2 regions of the Pseudomonas syringae genome follow, and region 1 is predicted to be linked to the other one. Evidence: riboswitches for the same ligand, from Rfam matches in the RefSeq annotation. Region 1 holds a riboswitch; the other holds the start of a gene.
The links. Region 1 has a riboswitch for cobalamin ahead of cobO (cob(I)yrinic acid a,c-diamide adenosyltransferase). Riboswitches for the same ligand answer to the same signal wherever they lie in the genome.
Positions count from the first base shown of each region.

Region 2: it holds a riboswitch for cobalamin, as region 1 does, so the genes downstream of both, I9H07_RS13435 (ABC transporter substrate-binding protein) here and cobO (cob(I)yrinic acid a,c-diamide adenosyltransferase) in region 1, are expected to answer to the same signal.

Region 1 is NZ_CP066265.1:1,411,860-1,419,831, reverse strand. It holds gene bluB (5,6-dimethylbenzimidazole synthase) at 1-149, opposite strand, end outside; gene I9H07_RS06425 (cobyrinate a,c-diamide synthase) at 146-1,441, opposite strand; gene cobO (cob(I)yrinic acid a,c-diamide adenosyltransferase) at 1,480-2,091, opposite strand; cobalamin riboswitch at 2,183-2,396, opposite strand; gene I9H07_RS06415 (PQQ-dependent sugar dehydrogenase) at 2,528-3,856, shown strand; partial or broken gene I9H07_RS06410 (C40 family peptidase) at 4,215-4,759, opposite strand; gene I9H07_RS06405 (C40 family peptidase) at 4,845-5,576, opposite strand; gene I9H07_RS06400 (NAD-dependent deacylase) at 5,651-6,415, opposite strand; gene hda (DnaA regulatory inactivator Hda) at 6,409-7,113, opposite strand; gene I9H07_RS06390 (AI-2E family transporter) at 7,330-7,972, opposite strand, start outside.
Region 2 is NZ_CP066265.1:3,022,807-3,030,778, reverse strand. It holds gene I9H07_RS13440 (FecCD family ABC transporter permease) at 1-993, opposite strand, end outside; gene I9H07_RS13435 (ABC transporter substrate-binding protein) at 990-2,003, opposite strand; cobalamin riboswitch at 2,134-2,333, opposite strand; gene I9H07_RS13430 (histidine phosphatase family protein) at 2,664-3,362, shown strand; gene I9H07_RS13425 (phosphatase PAP2 family protein) at 3,362-4,228, shown strand; gene I9H07_RS13420 (response regulator transcription factor) at 4,261-4,935, shown strand; gene I9H07_RS13415 (AraC family transcriptional regulator) at 4,943-5,980, opposite strand; gene I9H07_RS13410 (GGDEF domain-containing protein) at 5,989-6,903, opposite strand; partial or broken gene I9H07_RS13405 (TonB-dependent receptor) at 7,516-7,972, shown strand, end outside.

The DNA of each region.
Region 1 (7,972 bases):
ACGCTGGGCGCCTGATGCGCGGCCTCCAGCACGCGTGCCAGCAGCTCGGGCGCGACAGAGCCGCCGATGAAGTGGCGCATATCGCGACGTTCGGCAATGGCGCGGTACACCGCAGCCCGCTCTTCAGGGCTGAACGCTTGCTCGCTCATGGCTTGAACAGCGCCGCTATCGCCTGCGGACAGGAAGGGAAATAGAAGTGCACATAAGAGGCGGTCAGGCGTCCCAGGCGATACACCGCCTCGGCACCACGACCGCCATTGGGGCTGACGCCTCGGGCAATCGGTTGCAGCTCGGTGCTGGTCAGCGAGTGGTGGTACGTGTGACCGTGCAGCGTGCCCTCGGGCAGTTCGACCGCTTGCAAGGCCAGCGCCGCAAGACGCTTCTGCATGACCGCCTCACCGGCCAGCAAACCGACCAGTTCGGCGCGCACGCCTTCCACGTCGGTCAGCGCATCAAGCAGATAGAGCATGCCGCCGCACTCGGCCAGGATCGGCTTGCCGGCAATATGGTGAGCCCTGATCGAGGCCTGCATCGCCAGGTTTGCCGCCAGCGCGACGTGATGCAGTTCGGGGTAGCCGCCCGGCAGGTACAGGCTGTCGGCTTCGGGAATTTCGCTGTCATGGATCGGCGAGAAAAAGCTCAGTTCGGCGCCCATGTTGCGCAGCAGGTCCAGGCTCGCGCCGTAGAGAAAGGCGAAGGCTTCGTCACGCGCCACGGCGATACGCACGCCGCTGAGCAGCGGTTCGACATGAACCGGATCGGGCGCGGTGAATGTCACGGCAGGTGGCAACGACACTTCGCAGGTGCTGGCCAGCGCAGCGGCGGCCATGTCCAGACGCAGGTCCAGGTCGTTAAGCTCACTGGCTTGCACCAATCCCAAATGGCGGCTGGGCAATTCGAAACCGACTTCCCGCGACAACGCGCCGTACCAGCGCAGCCCCTCGGTCAGGCTGTTTTCCAGCAATTGCGCGTGGCGTACGGTGCCCACGCGGTTGGCCAGTACCCCGGCGAACGGCAAATCCGGCTGATAGCGCGCCAACCCCAGTGCCAGTGCGCCAAACGTCTGTGCCATGGCAGTCCCGTCGATCACGCCGAGTACCGGCACGCCAAAGTGACGCGCCAGGTCGGCACTCGATGGCGTGCCGTCGAACAAGCCCATGACGCCTTCGATGAGGATCAGGTCCGCTTCGTCGGCCGCTTCCCAGAGCAGGCGTCGGCTTTCATCGGCACCGACCATCCACATGTCCAGCTGATAGACCGGCGCACCACTGGCCCGCTCAAGGATCATCGGATCAAGAAAATCCGGACCGCACTTGAACACCCGGACCTTGCGGCCCTGATTGCGATGCAGACGCGCCAGTGCGGCGGTCACCGTGGTTTTGCCTTGCCCGGAGGCAGGCGCAGCGATCAATACCGCCGGACAGTCGCGCGGGGCTCTCATTTAGTGGCTCTCATTGCAGTGCTCTCATGAGGAATGGCTCACAGCTCGATACCTTTTTGCGCACGAATACCGGACTGGAACGCATGCTTGACCACGCCGATCTCGGAAACAGTGTCGGCCAGGTCGATCAATTCAGGCTTGGCACCACGGCCGGTCACCAGTACGTGCTGCATGGGCGGACGGGCCTGCAAGTCCGTCAGTACCTGCTCAAGATCGAGGTAGCCATGTTTGAGGGCGATGTTCAATTCGTCGAGCACCACCAGGCCGATACTCGGGTCGCGAAGCATTTCCTGCGACACAGCCCATGCAGCCTCGGCGGCGGCGATGTCGCGCTGGCGGTCCTGGGTTTCCCAGGTGAAGCCCTCGCCCATCACGTGATAACGCACTTGCTCAGGAAAGCGCCGGAAGAACATTTCTTCGCCGGTGCTGTTGCGGCCCTTGATGAACTGCACCACACCGCACTGCATGTCGTGGCCCATGGCCCGGGCGAGCATGCCGAAGGCCGAGCTGCTCTTGCCTTTGCCGTTGCCGGTCAATACCAGCAGCAGGCCGCACTCATTGGGCGAACTGGCAATACGTTCGTCCATCACGGCTTTTTTGCGCTGCATGCGCGCCAGATGGCGTTCGTCGCGTTCGGGGGATTCGTTCATTTCGGCTCTCCGCTCGGGGCAGGCGAAAGCAGACGGAAGGACAGCACTGGACAGCACGGCAACGCCCTGCACAGAACATCACCCTCCGTGATGCCATTGAGTGATTCAGGCCGGTCTCCGGGCTCATGAGCGGGTCTCCCCGGCTGCGCGCCTTCCCGTGTCGAAACACAGTGGCACGATGCACAGCCTTGACTCATTTACCGTTGCGGGGGCAGCGCCGGGATCGGATCGGGTGATCCACACCGGCTTCCCTGTTTCACTCTGCCAATCGAAGATTGCAGAGCACCTGAAACAAGCGGCGAAGGGTAGAGGGTTGGGCCCAGAGCGTCAATCGACAGCGCAGCCTCAGGCTCCTTCATTTAACAGGATTGAACCTCGGCGGTTCAGGGTGTCTCTATCAGTTACAGGACCACGCCTTTGTTTATGGAGATCCAACATGTTCAAACACAGACCCCATTACGCAGTACTGCTTCTGGTTGCTGGCGGCCTTGCTGCCTGCGGCGAGTCGTCCAGGCTGCAAGTCTCGGACGGAACAGGCCCCTCGCCCAAGCTGCCGGAGCCGAACAAGACGCTGATCCCGACCGTCAATATCGCCCCCGCCATCGGCTGGGAGAAAGATGCAAAACCGGTTGCCGCGCCGGGCACTCAAGTGGCTGCCTTCGCCGAACACCTTGATCATCCGCGCTGGCTGTATGTGCTGCCCAACGGCGACGTGCTGGTCGCGGAAACCAACTCGCCGGCCAAGCCGGATGATTCCAAGGGCATTCGCGGCTGGGTCATGGAGAAAGTCATGGGCCGCGCGGGCGCTGGCGTACCGAGCGCCAACCGCATCACCTTGCTGCGCGATGTCGATAAAGACGGCGTTGCCGAGACTCGCACGGTTTTCCTGCAAAACCTCAATTCGCCGTTCGGCATGACCCTGGTGGGCAACAAGCTGTATGTCGCCGATACCGACCGCCTGATCAGCTTCCCTTACGAAGCCGGCCAGACCTCCATCAGTGCGCAAGCGACCAAAGTGGTCGACCTGCCGGGCGGCACGCTCAACCACCACTGGACCAAGAATGTCATCGCCAGCAAAGACGGCAGCAAGCTGTACGTGACGGTGGGCTCGAACAGCAACGTGGCCGAGAACGGCATGGACAAGGAAGAAGGTCGCGCAGCGATCTGGGAAGTGGACGCCGCCACCGGCAATCACCGCATCTTCGCCTCTGGCCTGCGTAACCCCAACGGGATGGATTGGGAGCCGAAAACCGGCAAATTGTGGACCGCCGTCAACGAACGCGACGAGATCGGCAGCGATCTGGTGCCTGATTACGTGACATCAGTGCAAGATGGCGCGTTCTATGGCTGGCCTTACAGCTATTACGGCCAGCACGTTGACGAGCGCGTCAAGCCGCAGAATCCGGCCCTGGTCGCCAAGGCGATTGCGCCGGATTACGCAGTCGGCCCCCACACCGCCTCGCTGGGCTTGGTGTTTGCAGACGGCAAAACGCTGGCTGCGCCATTCAACGAAGGCCTGTTCATTGGCCAGCACGGCTCCTGGAACCGCAAACCACACAGCGGCTATAAAGTGGTGTTCATCCCGTTCAGCGGCGGCAAACCCAATGGCGCCCCGGTCGACGTGCTGACCGGCTTCCTGAACAAGGACGAAAAAGCCATGGGCCGGCCGGTGGGCGTGGTCAACGATCAGCGCGGCGGGTTGCTGGTGGCGGACGACGTCGGCAACAAGATCTGGCGCGTGACCTCGGCCAAGGCTGCTCAGTAATACCGAGTGCAGAGGTGTGACGCAGAAATACACAAGTTCGCTTTTGATTCTGGCCGAAGGCCGTAGGAGCGAACTTGTTCGCGAAAGGGCCGGTATGATTGCCGAAAATGCATCGTCTGAAACACTGCCTTAGCGAACAAGCGAAGCGTCGCCCGGTTCGCTGCTACGCCCTATGGACAGAAGCCTGAAAGCCCTATTTTCCGGGCTCATCAGGACCTAGTGCTCCAGCGTGGGAATGCAGTTCACGACGCTCTGCGTCGCAAGAAGACGCAGAGCGTCCTGAACGGCATGGCGACGCGGAGCGTCGCACGATAGGTTTTGCTGGGGGTTCCCGGCAGACCGCAGGCGAGCGAAGCGCTTACGGCCGATTCTGCGCCAGGTTCGCTGGCTGGATTACGCGCTTGGCGTTGAGGTAGGCGCGTTGCCAGTAGGGCTTGTCGAGGCTGTCGAGTTTGACTGTGCCACCGGTGGCCGGTGCATGCACAAAGCGGCCTTCACCGACGTAGATCCCCGCATGCGACACCTGCGAGCCACCCGATGTGGCGAAGAACACCAGATCGCCCGACTGCAGCTGCTCGCGACGAATATTCGGCGCGCCCATCACGATCATTTCACGGGTCGAACGCGGCAAAGAAATGCCCGCCGCATCACGATAGACATAACCTATAAGACCACTGCAGTCAAAACCGGAGTCAGGCGTGTTGCCGCCCCAGCGATAAGGTGTGCCCACCAGCCCCAACGCACGGAAAAGCACGTCTTCGGCGGCCGGGGAAAGAATCTGAGGGGGAGCAGTCACCACCGGACGCTGAACGATCCGGGGGCTTTGGGGGGTGGCGGCGCGCTGGCACAAGCACCCAGTAACGCAGCAACAGAGATGACCATCAGGCGCAAAGCAATCGACATAACCACAACAACCTGATCTGGATGCGGCTTACGCTGCCGACAAGCTCAAAAACGCAGCAAGACCCGAAGGCCTTGTCAGCGAATTCTATTTATTCACGTTGCGCCGCTTGGACGCCGTCTTGACTGTAGTCGATGTCATCGCAGTTGTCTGCGTGGCAACCGGCGTTGATTTCACAGCCACTGTGCCCGGTGCCATCGCCAAAGGCCGTTTGGCCTCGATGAAGGTCTTGCTCCAGTACGCGTCATCGAGGCTGTCGATGCGCACACCGCCGCTGCGACGGCTGCTGGAGTGAATGAACTGCTGATTACCGGCGTAGATCGCTGCATGGCTGACGCGGCCACGGCCACGGGTGCTGAAGAACAGCAGATCGCCCGGTTTGAGGTTGCCGCGCGAAACCAGTGGAGCGTCAACGTTGATCATTTCGCGAGTGGAGCGCGGCAGGCTCATGCCAGCCTCTTCACGAAACAGGTAACCGATGAAACCGCTGCAATCGAAGCCTGACGACGTTGAAGTGCCGCCAAACTGATAACGCGTACCGATCAGAGACTTGCCACGTTCCAGGATGCTGTCGGCCAGAACCGGCAGTTTGTAGGATTTGTTATCAGCGAACTGAGCCAGTTCGTCTTCGGTAGCCATCTCGTCCTGCAGGGTCGCGGCGTCGTCGTGACGCGCTGCGGACTGGGCAGTGACAGTGTTCTGATAGCGAGGAACCGGCTGCGCCTGTTCGTGCTGTGCAACCGGCATATTGGCCGAGCAACCGAACAGGAAAGTGACGAGTGCGAGAGGCACGAGGGGTGCAAAGCGAACAACTTGCATGGGCACAACCGTGGCTGACTGTTAAGAAGCCGAGACTATGCCCGCAATGAAAGCGATTTGCAAATTCAATCGAACTAGATGTGACTTATGAGTTCCGCCATGACATGTGCCGCACGGCCTTGCAGAAATACATCCATTTGAGTGCTGTGATCGGTTGGCTGCGGATTGATTTCTGCGGTGAATCCCCCGGAAACACGGGTGCGAATGACCGGCTCATGAATGTAGGGGAAGCTGGCGGTGGTGCCGATACTCAGGACCGCGTCAAAGCCCGTAGCTAGTTGTTCATACAGTGTTTCCAGTGCCCTTTCCGGGAGCATTTCCTGAAAAAGAACGACGGGCGGTCGCAAAATGCCACTACATGCGGGGCATAAAGGGGGCAAAGGGCGCTGCAAGTGCTCGCTGAGCTGCGAATCCTCCCCGCCGCAGGACTGACAGAACAACGGCGAAAGTTGCCCGTGGATTTCGATCAGTCGCTCGGGCGGACTGCCAGCAGCACGATGATAGCCATCGACATTCTGGGTCAGCACCCAGCACTCGGGCTTGATGCGCTGCAACTGGGCAATTGCGTAGTGGGCCACGTTAGGCTCACCGCCCAGACAAGCCTTGCCCAGTTCGGCGATGTATTTCCAGCACAGCTCGGGGTCACGGCGCAGCATCGGCCCGGACAAGGCCACTTCTATCGGCAGCCCGTCATCGGTCTTGCCGTTATAGAGCCCGCCTACGCCGCGGTAGGTCGGCAAGCCAGAGTCTGCCGACAGGCCAGCCCCGGTAATCACCAGAATCCGCTTGGCATGGCGTAACGCGGCTGCGGTCTGCAAGACCAGCGCCTGATCTACCACCCAAGCGTCTCTTTAAGGAAGGGAATGGTCAGCTTGCGCTTTTCCTGGAGTGAGGCCTGATCGAGGCGCTCCAGCAATTCGAACAGGGCACTCATGCTACGCGTACCGCGCGTCAGGATGAAATGACCGACATCGTCGGTCAGGTGCAGGCCGCGCCGTGAAGCACGCAGTTGCAGGGCACGCAGCTTGTCTTCGTCGGACAGCCCGCGCATCTGGAACACCAGCGCCATGGTCAGGCGGGATTTGAGGTCGGGAAGCTTGACCGGCAGTTCGCGGGGCGATTTGGACGCTGCAATCAGCAGGCGACGGCCGCTGTCACGCAGACGGTTGAACAGGTGAAACAGGGCTTCTTCCCAGTCCGGCTTGCCGACCACGGCCTGGAGGTCGTCCAGACAGACCAGTTCGTACTGTTCCAGATGGTCGAACAGTTCAATGCCTTCATCTATGACTTCGGCCAACGGCAGGTACACCGCCGGTTCACCCATCTGCTCGAAACGCAGGCACGCGGCCTGCAGCAGGTGCGTGCGCCCTACTCCGTCCTTGCCCCACAGATAAATGAGGCTTTCCGTCCATCCGGCATCGGCTTCGCACAGCCGCTCGACATAGCCGAGTGCAGCGGCGTTGGCGCCTGGATAGTAATTGACGAAAGTGGCGTCATCACGCAGACGCACACTCAGGGGCAGCTGAATCGGTTTCATGCTGACTAACGGCTCATGCAAACCGTCAAGGGCCTCTGTGTAAAGTCCACGAAGTTTATACCCGTGAGGCGGGTCGCACAATGCGACAGACCTCAAGCAAAATCAAAGGTTTGCGTCAGGGCGAGGAAAGCGGGGATTGAGAAAGGTGGTTTGGCGCAGCGCATGCGCCATTCCGGTGGGCCTCTGCGCAGAGCTGCGTAGAGGCCTGTTTCAATCTTACAATTCGGGATCTTCTGCGCCTGCGTAGATTTCCGAGTCCTTGTAGACGTCGTGCATGTGGCGCACCAGCACCATGATCACCGCCGCCACGGGCAAGGCCAGCAGAATGCCGGTGAAACCGAACAGCTCGCCACCAGCCAGGATCGCGAAAATCACCGCCACCGGGTGCAGGCCGATACGATCACCCACCAGCAACGGTGTCAGGACCATGCCTTCAAGGGCCTGACCGATCATGAACACTGCAACAATCCCCATCATCGGGTACAGGTCACCGCCGAACTGGAACAGCCCGGCAACCAGCGCCGAGCCGATACCGATCACGAAGCCCATATAAGGCACGATGGCCGCCAGACCGGCGATCACCCCGATCAACAGCCCCAACTCCAGCCCGACCAGCATCAGCCCGGCCGCGTAGATCACCCCCAGACCGACCATGACCAGCAACTGGCCGCGAATAAACGCGCCCAGCACTTCATGGCATTCGCCCGCGAGTTTGACGATCTGGCTTTCACGCTGGCGCGGCAGCAGACCGCGGATCTTGCCGGTCATGATGTCCCAGTCACGCAACAGGTAGAAACACACCACCGGGATCAGCACCAGATTGGTCAGCCAGCCGATCAGCGCCAGGCTCGACGCCGTA
Region 2 (7,972 bases), 1.6 Mb from region 1:
CAATGCGAAAACCGGGGCGCCGATCAGCGCGGTAATCACCCCGATCGGCAGCGCCTGACCTTTGATCATGGTGCGCGAAAGAATATCGGCAGCGATCAGATACACCGCGCCGCTCAGCGCGCTAAGCGGCACCAGCCGTGCATGACGCACGCCGACCAGCATACGTACCGCGTGTGGAATCACCAGCCCGACGAAACCGATGGAACCGACAATCGAGACCATCACTGCGGTGACCAGCGCAGCGGTGGCGATCAGGATGATCTGCACGCGGCGCACCGCAATCCCGAGAGACGCGGCCGAATCGCTGCCGAAGGTGAAAGCATCCAGCGCGCGTCTGTACCATAGGCACACCAGCAGGCCGACCAGCACTGTCGGCACGGCGAGCCACACCGAGTGCCAACGTACACCGCTGAGGTTGCCCAATAGCCAGAACATGATGCCGCGCGCCTGTTCTGAACTGGCGGATTTGGTAATCAGAAACGACGTCAGCGCGTTGAACAATTGTGAACCGGCGATTCCGGCCAGAATGATCTGCACGGACGCTGTCGTGCCCCGCGATGAATGTGCAAGCAGGGCAACCAGTGAAAACGCCGCCACGGCCCCGGCGAAAGCGCCGGCCGACATGGAAATCGCTCCCGCGCCAAAGCCCAGGATGGCAACCAGCACGGCACCGGTCGAAGCCCCTGCGGAGATTCCCAGCAGATACGGATCGGCCAGCGGGTTGCGCAATAACGATTGCAGCACCACCCCGCAGATCGCCAGTCCGGCACCACAGGCGGCTGCGACGATTGCTCGGGTCAGCCGGTAATTCCAGACAATGCCTTCGTCGATAGGATCGAGCACATAACCTGCCGCCCACAGCTTGTTGGCCAGCACCTGAAAAACCACCTTGAGGCTGATCGAGGTCTCACCAATCGCCGCGCCGACCATGATCGCCAGCACCAGCACGGCGGATACCCAAAGCACATGGCCCAGCGCTATCGGTCGTTTCATTGCGCAGCGTTGAAGCGGTTGGCGGCGTCAGCCAGTTCTTCGAACCCGATGAACAGGCGCAGACCGGCTTGCATACCCTCGGCGTCGATGATCACGATCCGGTCATGCTTGACCGCGTCCATGTTGCGCGTCACCGGGTCGCTTTTGAGAAATTCGATTTTCTTCAGGTAGTCGTCGGCCGGGAAGCGGCGGCGGTCCATGCGCGCAATCACCAGAATGCTCGGGTTGGCCTTGGCGATGGTTTCCCAGCCTACGGTTGGCCACTCTTCGTCGGACTGCACGATATTGCGCATGCCCAGGCTGTTGAGCATGAAGTCCGGAATGCCTTTGCGGCCTGCCACGAACGGGTCGCTGGCAAGCTCGGAGCTGGAAAACCAGAACAGCGCCGACACGTCGTTGGCCTGGTTCTGCCTGACGTTGGCAATCGCTGCGCTCAGACGCGACTTAAGATCAGCAACCAGTTTTTCGCCGCGATCCTGCACATCGAACACCTGCGCCAGCTGCTCGATGCTCTTGTAGATGGTCTCGATGCGGAAGGGCTCCAGGCGTGTGCCATCGGCGCCCACCAGGTTGTCTTTGCCCTCGCAATCGGACGGCAGGATGTACGTCGGGATTTTCAGATCATGAAACTGCTCGCGGGTGCCGACCGCGCCCTGTTTACCAACCATCCACTCCAACTGAACAACCACCAGCTCAGGACGCTTGCCAATCACCGCTTCGAAGCTGGGTTCGTTGTCGGCCAGACGCTGCACCTTGTCGTTCTGCGCCTTGAAGCGCGGCAGTACGTTGTTGAACCACAGCGAAGTGCCGACCAGTTTGTCGCCCAGGCCCAGCTCGTAAAGCATTTCAGTGCCGGCCTGGCCAATGGTCACGGCCTTGCTCGGTGCATGGGCGAAGGTGAGGCTCGAACCGCAGTTTTCGAGGGTCAGCGGGTACTGTGTGGGCGCGGCGAAGGTCAGGCCGGACAAGGTCAGGCTGGCGACGAGTGCGGCGAGGCGGGGCAGCGACATGAAATGCGGTCTCCGTTGGAGCAGGTGCCAAGGCGCAATGCATATCAGGAAACACATCCCCGGCAGCTGACCGGGCACGGCAAAGAATGCCGACGCGTGCGGATGTCCTTCCCGGACACCCCGCCGGTTAGTTGGTTGAATCGGGTCGGCAGGTCTCCTGACTGGCACGTCATCGCCACGCTCCGGCCTTCCCGGATCTGAATCCAGTGGCAGTCATGGAGCAGGCTCGATGCCTACAGTTGCGGGGGCAGTTTCGTTTTGACCTTGCTCAGACAAGGCGGGCGAATTCCCTGTTAGTTCCTCTCGGAAACCGACGGCCGGCATGGTAAACGATAAGCGTTTTAGTGGCTAATGCTTTGCTTGCGCGCAATCGTCGTCTGCAAGCACTTTCTGCCTTTAGCGTGCTTGTTGCCACCGCTCCGCCTCGCGGCATGAACCCGAATACGCTTAAATTATCTTCATGTTCAACTCATAAAAAATTTAACTATTTGTTTTTTATAGTTTTATTGAAATCAGCAGTGCCCGGCTGCAACACCTTTTTCACATCTTCTTCACTGAGTCAGCACCATGCTGAACCTATGTTGGCCCCATGGGGGCGGTTACGGCTTCGGGGCTCTCCCGGGTCAACGCCACACGTATGCTCAGTGTAGGAGTGGTCACTTGGCTGACACGGTAATCAACAACAAGAATCTGCTTCCCGTTGCGGGCATCCATCGACGTTTCAACATTCATCAGAACATCGTATCGATCTCCATCGTTGTAACACTGGTGGCGATTTGCGCGTGGTTTTTCACTGCGTTTTCAAGCGTGCACGTGGTGGATCTCGGTGCGGGCAACAACCTGAAGGTATCGGGCCTGCGCGAGCAATGGCTGCGGGGGGATGTGGTGGTGATGATTCGGCATGCCGAACGCTGCGACCGCTCGACGAACCCGTGCATGGCCAGCGCCGAGGGCATCACCCTCAAGGGTCGGGACGCCGCGCTGGCGGTTGGCGCAGGGTTACAGAAAATGGGCCTGGCCCGCGCCCGGTTGGTCGCCAGCCCCAAGGTTCGTACGCAACAGACCGCAGAATTGCTGGCCGGGCATGCAGTGCCGGCCCAGGAATGGATCACCGAATGTGACAGCGGCTTCATGAAAGCCGTACAGGCTCATAAAGTCAGCGGTGAAAATCTGGTACTGATCACCCACAGCGGTTGCATCGACCAGTTCGAGCGCAAAGTGGGTGTACCTGGCGGCGAGCGCTCAAGTGATTATGCCGAAGCCTTCTTCGTGCAAATGGATGGCAGCCACCTGCCGAAAGTAATCGGTTCACTGAACGTCGAACAATGGGCAAACCTCAACAGCGAGCAATTCAATTGATGACATCGACCCACTCCAGATTGCGGTTTTACGGCATTAATCTGGGTTTACCCGTGCTTTTCGCTTTACTGGTGTTCGTGACATTTGACCTGACCAACCTTGATCGACGATTGAGCGACTTGCTGTTTGATTCGGCAGCCGGGTTGTTCCCGATCGGGCATATCCGGCTGTTCGAAACCATCACCCACAAATGGGCGCGGATCATTCCCAACCTGACCGGCGAGCTGGCAATCATCGGCGCGATCGCCTCGTTTGTCTGGCCGCTGCTGGAAAAATATCGCGACTCTGGCCTGACACGGCTTGCTGTACGCGCCCGGCTTGAAGGCCCTCTGCAATTTGCACGCAGGCATCGGCTTGATTTCCTCTTCGTGACGGTCGCATTTGCGCTGAGCACCGGCATGATCCATTACCTGAAAAGCCACACCAGCGTGTATTGCCCGGTCGAAACCACTTTGTACGGTGGTCCTCAGGCGCATATCGAGTGGTTCAGAAACTTCAATCTGTTGCATGAAGCAGGCGCCGGGCGATGCTGGCCTGGCGGCCACGCGTCAGGTGCATTCAGCCTGTTGGCTTTGTATTTCGTGGCGCGGCGCTATTGCTGGAGGTATTCAAAGGTACTGCTGGCGGGAATATTGTTGCTGGGGATGATCTATGGCACTACGCGCGTGCTGCAAGGCTGGCATTTTATGTCGCATACCTTCTGGGCGGGCATTGTGGTGTGGCTGAGTACGCTGCTGGTTGCCCTGTGTTTCTACGGACGCTCGACCCTGCAACAACCGATACACGCCGCGCGCCGAGCCTTGATGTCCGGGCAACCTGATGCATTGCTGGCTCGGGGTACCGATTCAGCGACTACAGTTTCCTGACCGGTCAGTTAGAAAAACAACAAGGCGCTGCAATGAACATTCTGGTGATTGAAGACCACCGCGATATCCACGACAACCTGCTGGAGTTTTTCGAACTCCGCGGGCATGCCGTGGAAGGCGCACTGGATGGCCTGAGCGGCCTGCATCTGGCAGCGTCGAAACGTTTCGACGCGATCATTCTCGACATCATGCTGCCAGGCATCGACGGCAACCAGATCTGCCGAAGCCTGCGTCAGTATTCGAAATCGGAAGTTGCGATTGTGATGCTCAGTGCGCGTGATGAACTGGATGATCGCCTCATCGGTTTCAAGGTGGGCGCGGATGACTACATCACCAAGCCCTTTGCAATGTCCGAGGTGCTGGCCCGGGTCGAGGCGGTGGTGAGCCGGCGTCAGCCCAGACACAACCGGGTCATGGTAGTTGCCGACCTGCAGTTTGACCTGGACACTCTTGAGATAACCCGCAACGGCAGGCCCTTGAAGCTCAACCCGACCAACATGAAGCTGCTTGAATTGTTGATGCGCAAAAGCCCGCATATCGTCAAGCGCAGCGAACTGGAAGAAGTGCTCTGGGGCCGCGATGCGCCAAACAGCAGTAGCCTGCGCAGCAACATTCATATGCTCAGACGCGCCCTGGACGGCGACCATGACACGCCGCTGTTGCACACCGCTCACGGGCTTGGCTACAAATTGTGCGTGCCGCGCTGACACGCGTTCAGTCGAAACGGAACAAGCGCTGGATCAGCGTCGGCGTGCTGCCGGTCCAGCGTTTGAACGAACGGCGGAAGTTGGCCGGATCGTTGAAATTCAGGTACTCGGCCACTGCTTCGTTGCTCATCCCTTTGATCTGATACAGGTACAGCGCAACATGTTTGCGCGCCAGGTCGTGCTGGGCCTGAAAGCTGGTGCCGTGTTTTTGCAGCTTGCGCTTGAGTGTGGCCGGGCTCATGGCGAAAGCCTGAGCGACCTGATCGAGACCCACAGCGTCACGCACATGATGGCGCAGATGATCATGCAACCGGTCCAGCAGGCTGGCCTGCATGCCCAGCGCAGCCAGTTGTTGCGCAGCTTCCTGCCGGGCAACCTGCGCGGCAATCGGCGATGCGCCGGGCCATGAACGGGTCAGGTAATGCCTGGGCAGACGCATCATGTTCAGCGGGCGGCCAAAAAGGGTGTTTTCGCCCAGATGGACCCAGTATTGCTCAACGTAGCGCGGCTCCTCGTGACAGACGCTGCACTCCCACGGCAGGCGTTCGCCGCCCAACTGCTGACTCATCGCAACCAGTGCGGTCATGCTGGCCTCCAGCAGGAAGCGTTGCTGTTCGCCCGCGCCGCAGTTGTCCAGCCAGTAGAGGTAGGCGAAATGCTCGTCCAGCTCCAGGCGCGGGGTGAGCAGCGGGCTGAGCAAGGCTTGCTGACAGATCAGCACCTCAAGCGCCTGGTGCAGACTCTGCGCATGGCGCAAGGCATGGCTGGCTGCGCCGTAGTGACCGGGAAACAACCGCTGACCGAACAGAAAGCTGGTGTCATCGGCTTCCATCTGGCGTTGTGCGTTACCGATCAAGGCAAAGAATTGGTGGGGGCTGAGTCGGGTCTTGCCCGCCACGATGTCTTCGTAGAACAGGCTGGTGCCTTTCAGCAGGCGATGGCTGTCGATGCCGCGTGACAGCGCCAGGTCAATCAGTGTGGCAGGCTGGTAATGGCCCGGAATGAAGCGGCTGTCGGCCTCGTACCAGTCACTCTTGATGGTCACGGCAAGCCTCAGGCAGTGCGCGTCAGCGGACGCCGGGCGCGGGCCAGCGACAGGTTGAGGCGTCGCAGCAGGTTGTCCGGCGTTTCGTTGAGCGCCATCACAACTGCAACGCTGGCCGACAGCAGAATGCGTTCACCTTGTTGCCGGGTCTTGTGCGCCAGGCTGGCGACCGCCTGTTGCAGTTCAAGGGCCAGCACCTTGGCCTGGCTTTCGCCGGTGTTGGGCAACAGCACCACAAAACGGTCGCCGGCCAGGCGGCAGAGCAGGTCCTGACGCCGCAGATTGAGCACCAGCAAATGGCTCAGCGCAGACAGCACCTCGTCACCTTCGGTGTGGCCGTAGGCGTGGTTGATGGCGCTGAAGTCATCGATGTCCAGCGCCAGCAGTGACAGCGGTTGCTGCTCGCAGACGCTTTGTTCCAGGCTCACCACCAACTGACGTTTCAGGTAGTCGGCACTGCCCAGCGGAGTGAGCTTGTCGTAAAGCCGGTGCTCACGAAAGCCACGCTCGCGTTTTTCCATCTGCGCGCTGATCGCCAGTTGCTCGCGGTGCCAGTGGTAGATACCGATCGTCAGCAGGATCAGCCCGACCGGCATCGGCCCGGACTCCAGCCAGTGGTCCCATTCGATCTCGGCAGGCAGGCGAATGAACTCGTCCAGCGCGTCGATCCACCACGAAAAGAACACGCAGCTCAGGCCCACCGACAGGTAATTGGTCACCCGACCGGCGGGACGGCTCTTGAACACCAGAAACAGCCAGACCAGCGACAGCAGGGCAGAGCCGCCTTCGCCGACGATATCCAGCCACTTCCATTCGCTGACGTATTTGATATCGCCAAACGCCAGAAACGCCAGCAGCCCCAGATTGGAGGCAATCAGCAGAACAGCGAGTTTCCAGCGATGGGGTTGGATGATCCTGAACATGGAAGGCGGCTCCTGATGTACTGATTGTCGGCCAGCAGAACAGATGCACATGACACTTGGGTGACGGGTAACACGAACGTCCGAAGGTCGAATCAGCTCACGTATGTTGCAGGCGATGATCGTTCCCACGCTCCGCGTGGTAACGCATTTGGTGACGCTCTGCGTCACCTTGCGGCCATCGCGCATGCTTCAATCCGGCCCGTGATACAAGCAGCACTAAAGCCTGAGACTCCTTTTTACTTGATACCGTGCCAGGCTGCAGATCTGTGACGCAGAGCGTCACCCAATGCATGCCAACGCGGAGCATTGGCACGATAGCCACACCGGGAGTCAGTCAGGCCTCCCGGCTCCAGCGTGATGATCGTTCCCAAGCTCCGCGTGGTAACGCATTTGGTGACGCGGAGCAGCCACACCGAGCGTCAGTCAGGTCTTCAGCTGCAGCGTCGCCTGAAAGTCAAATCAGCTCATTTACCTGCCCGATACCCCTCAAACCTCCCGTTTTCAGCCCCTCGGCCCGTGACCTGTCACAGAACCGTCATTGCACCGCTCTAGCTTGCGCCTCCAGTTGCCGGGCCATTTGCCTGGCTGGTCGGGATTCTGGGGAGGACTCGTATGTACAGGCGTCGCAGCAGGGCTCAACTGGTTGGTTTCACCCTCGGTTCGCTGGCGTTCGCCATTGCCAGCGAGCGCTTGCAGGCGGCCGACACCGACACTACCGAACATGTGCAAGTGGTCGGGCAGGCGGCGAGTATCGATAATGCGCTCAAAGAGCAGCGCAGTTCCGACAGCATCAAAAGCGTCGTGCATGCCGACGGCGTGGCGCAATTGCCGGACCAGAACGTCGCCGAAGCGGTACAGCGCCTGCCGGGTGTCAGCGTCGAGCGTGATCAGGGCGAAGGGCGCTTTGTCACCGTGCGTGGGCTGGCTCCCGACCTGAACAGCGTGACCATCAACGGCACGCTGGTGCCCGCCCCGGAAAGCGGCCGCCGCGCTGTGGCGCTCGACGTGCTGCCTGCCGAACTGGTGCAGTCGCTGTCGGTGATCAAGACCCTGACCCCGGACATGGACG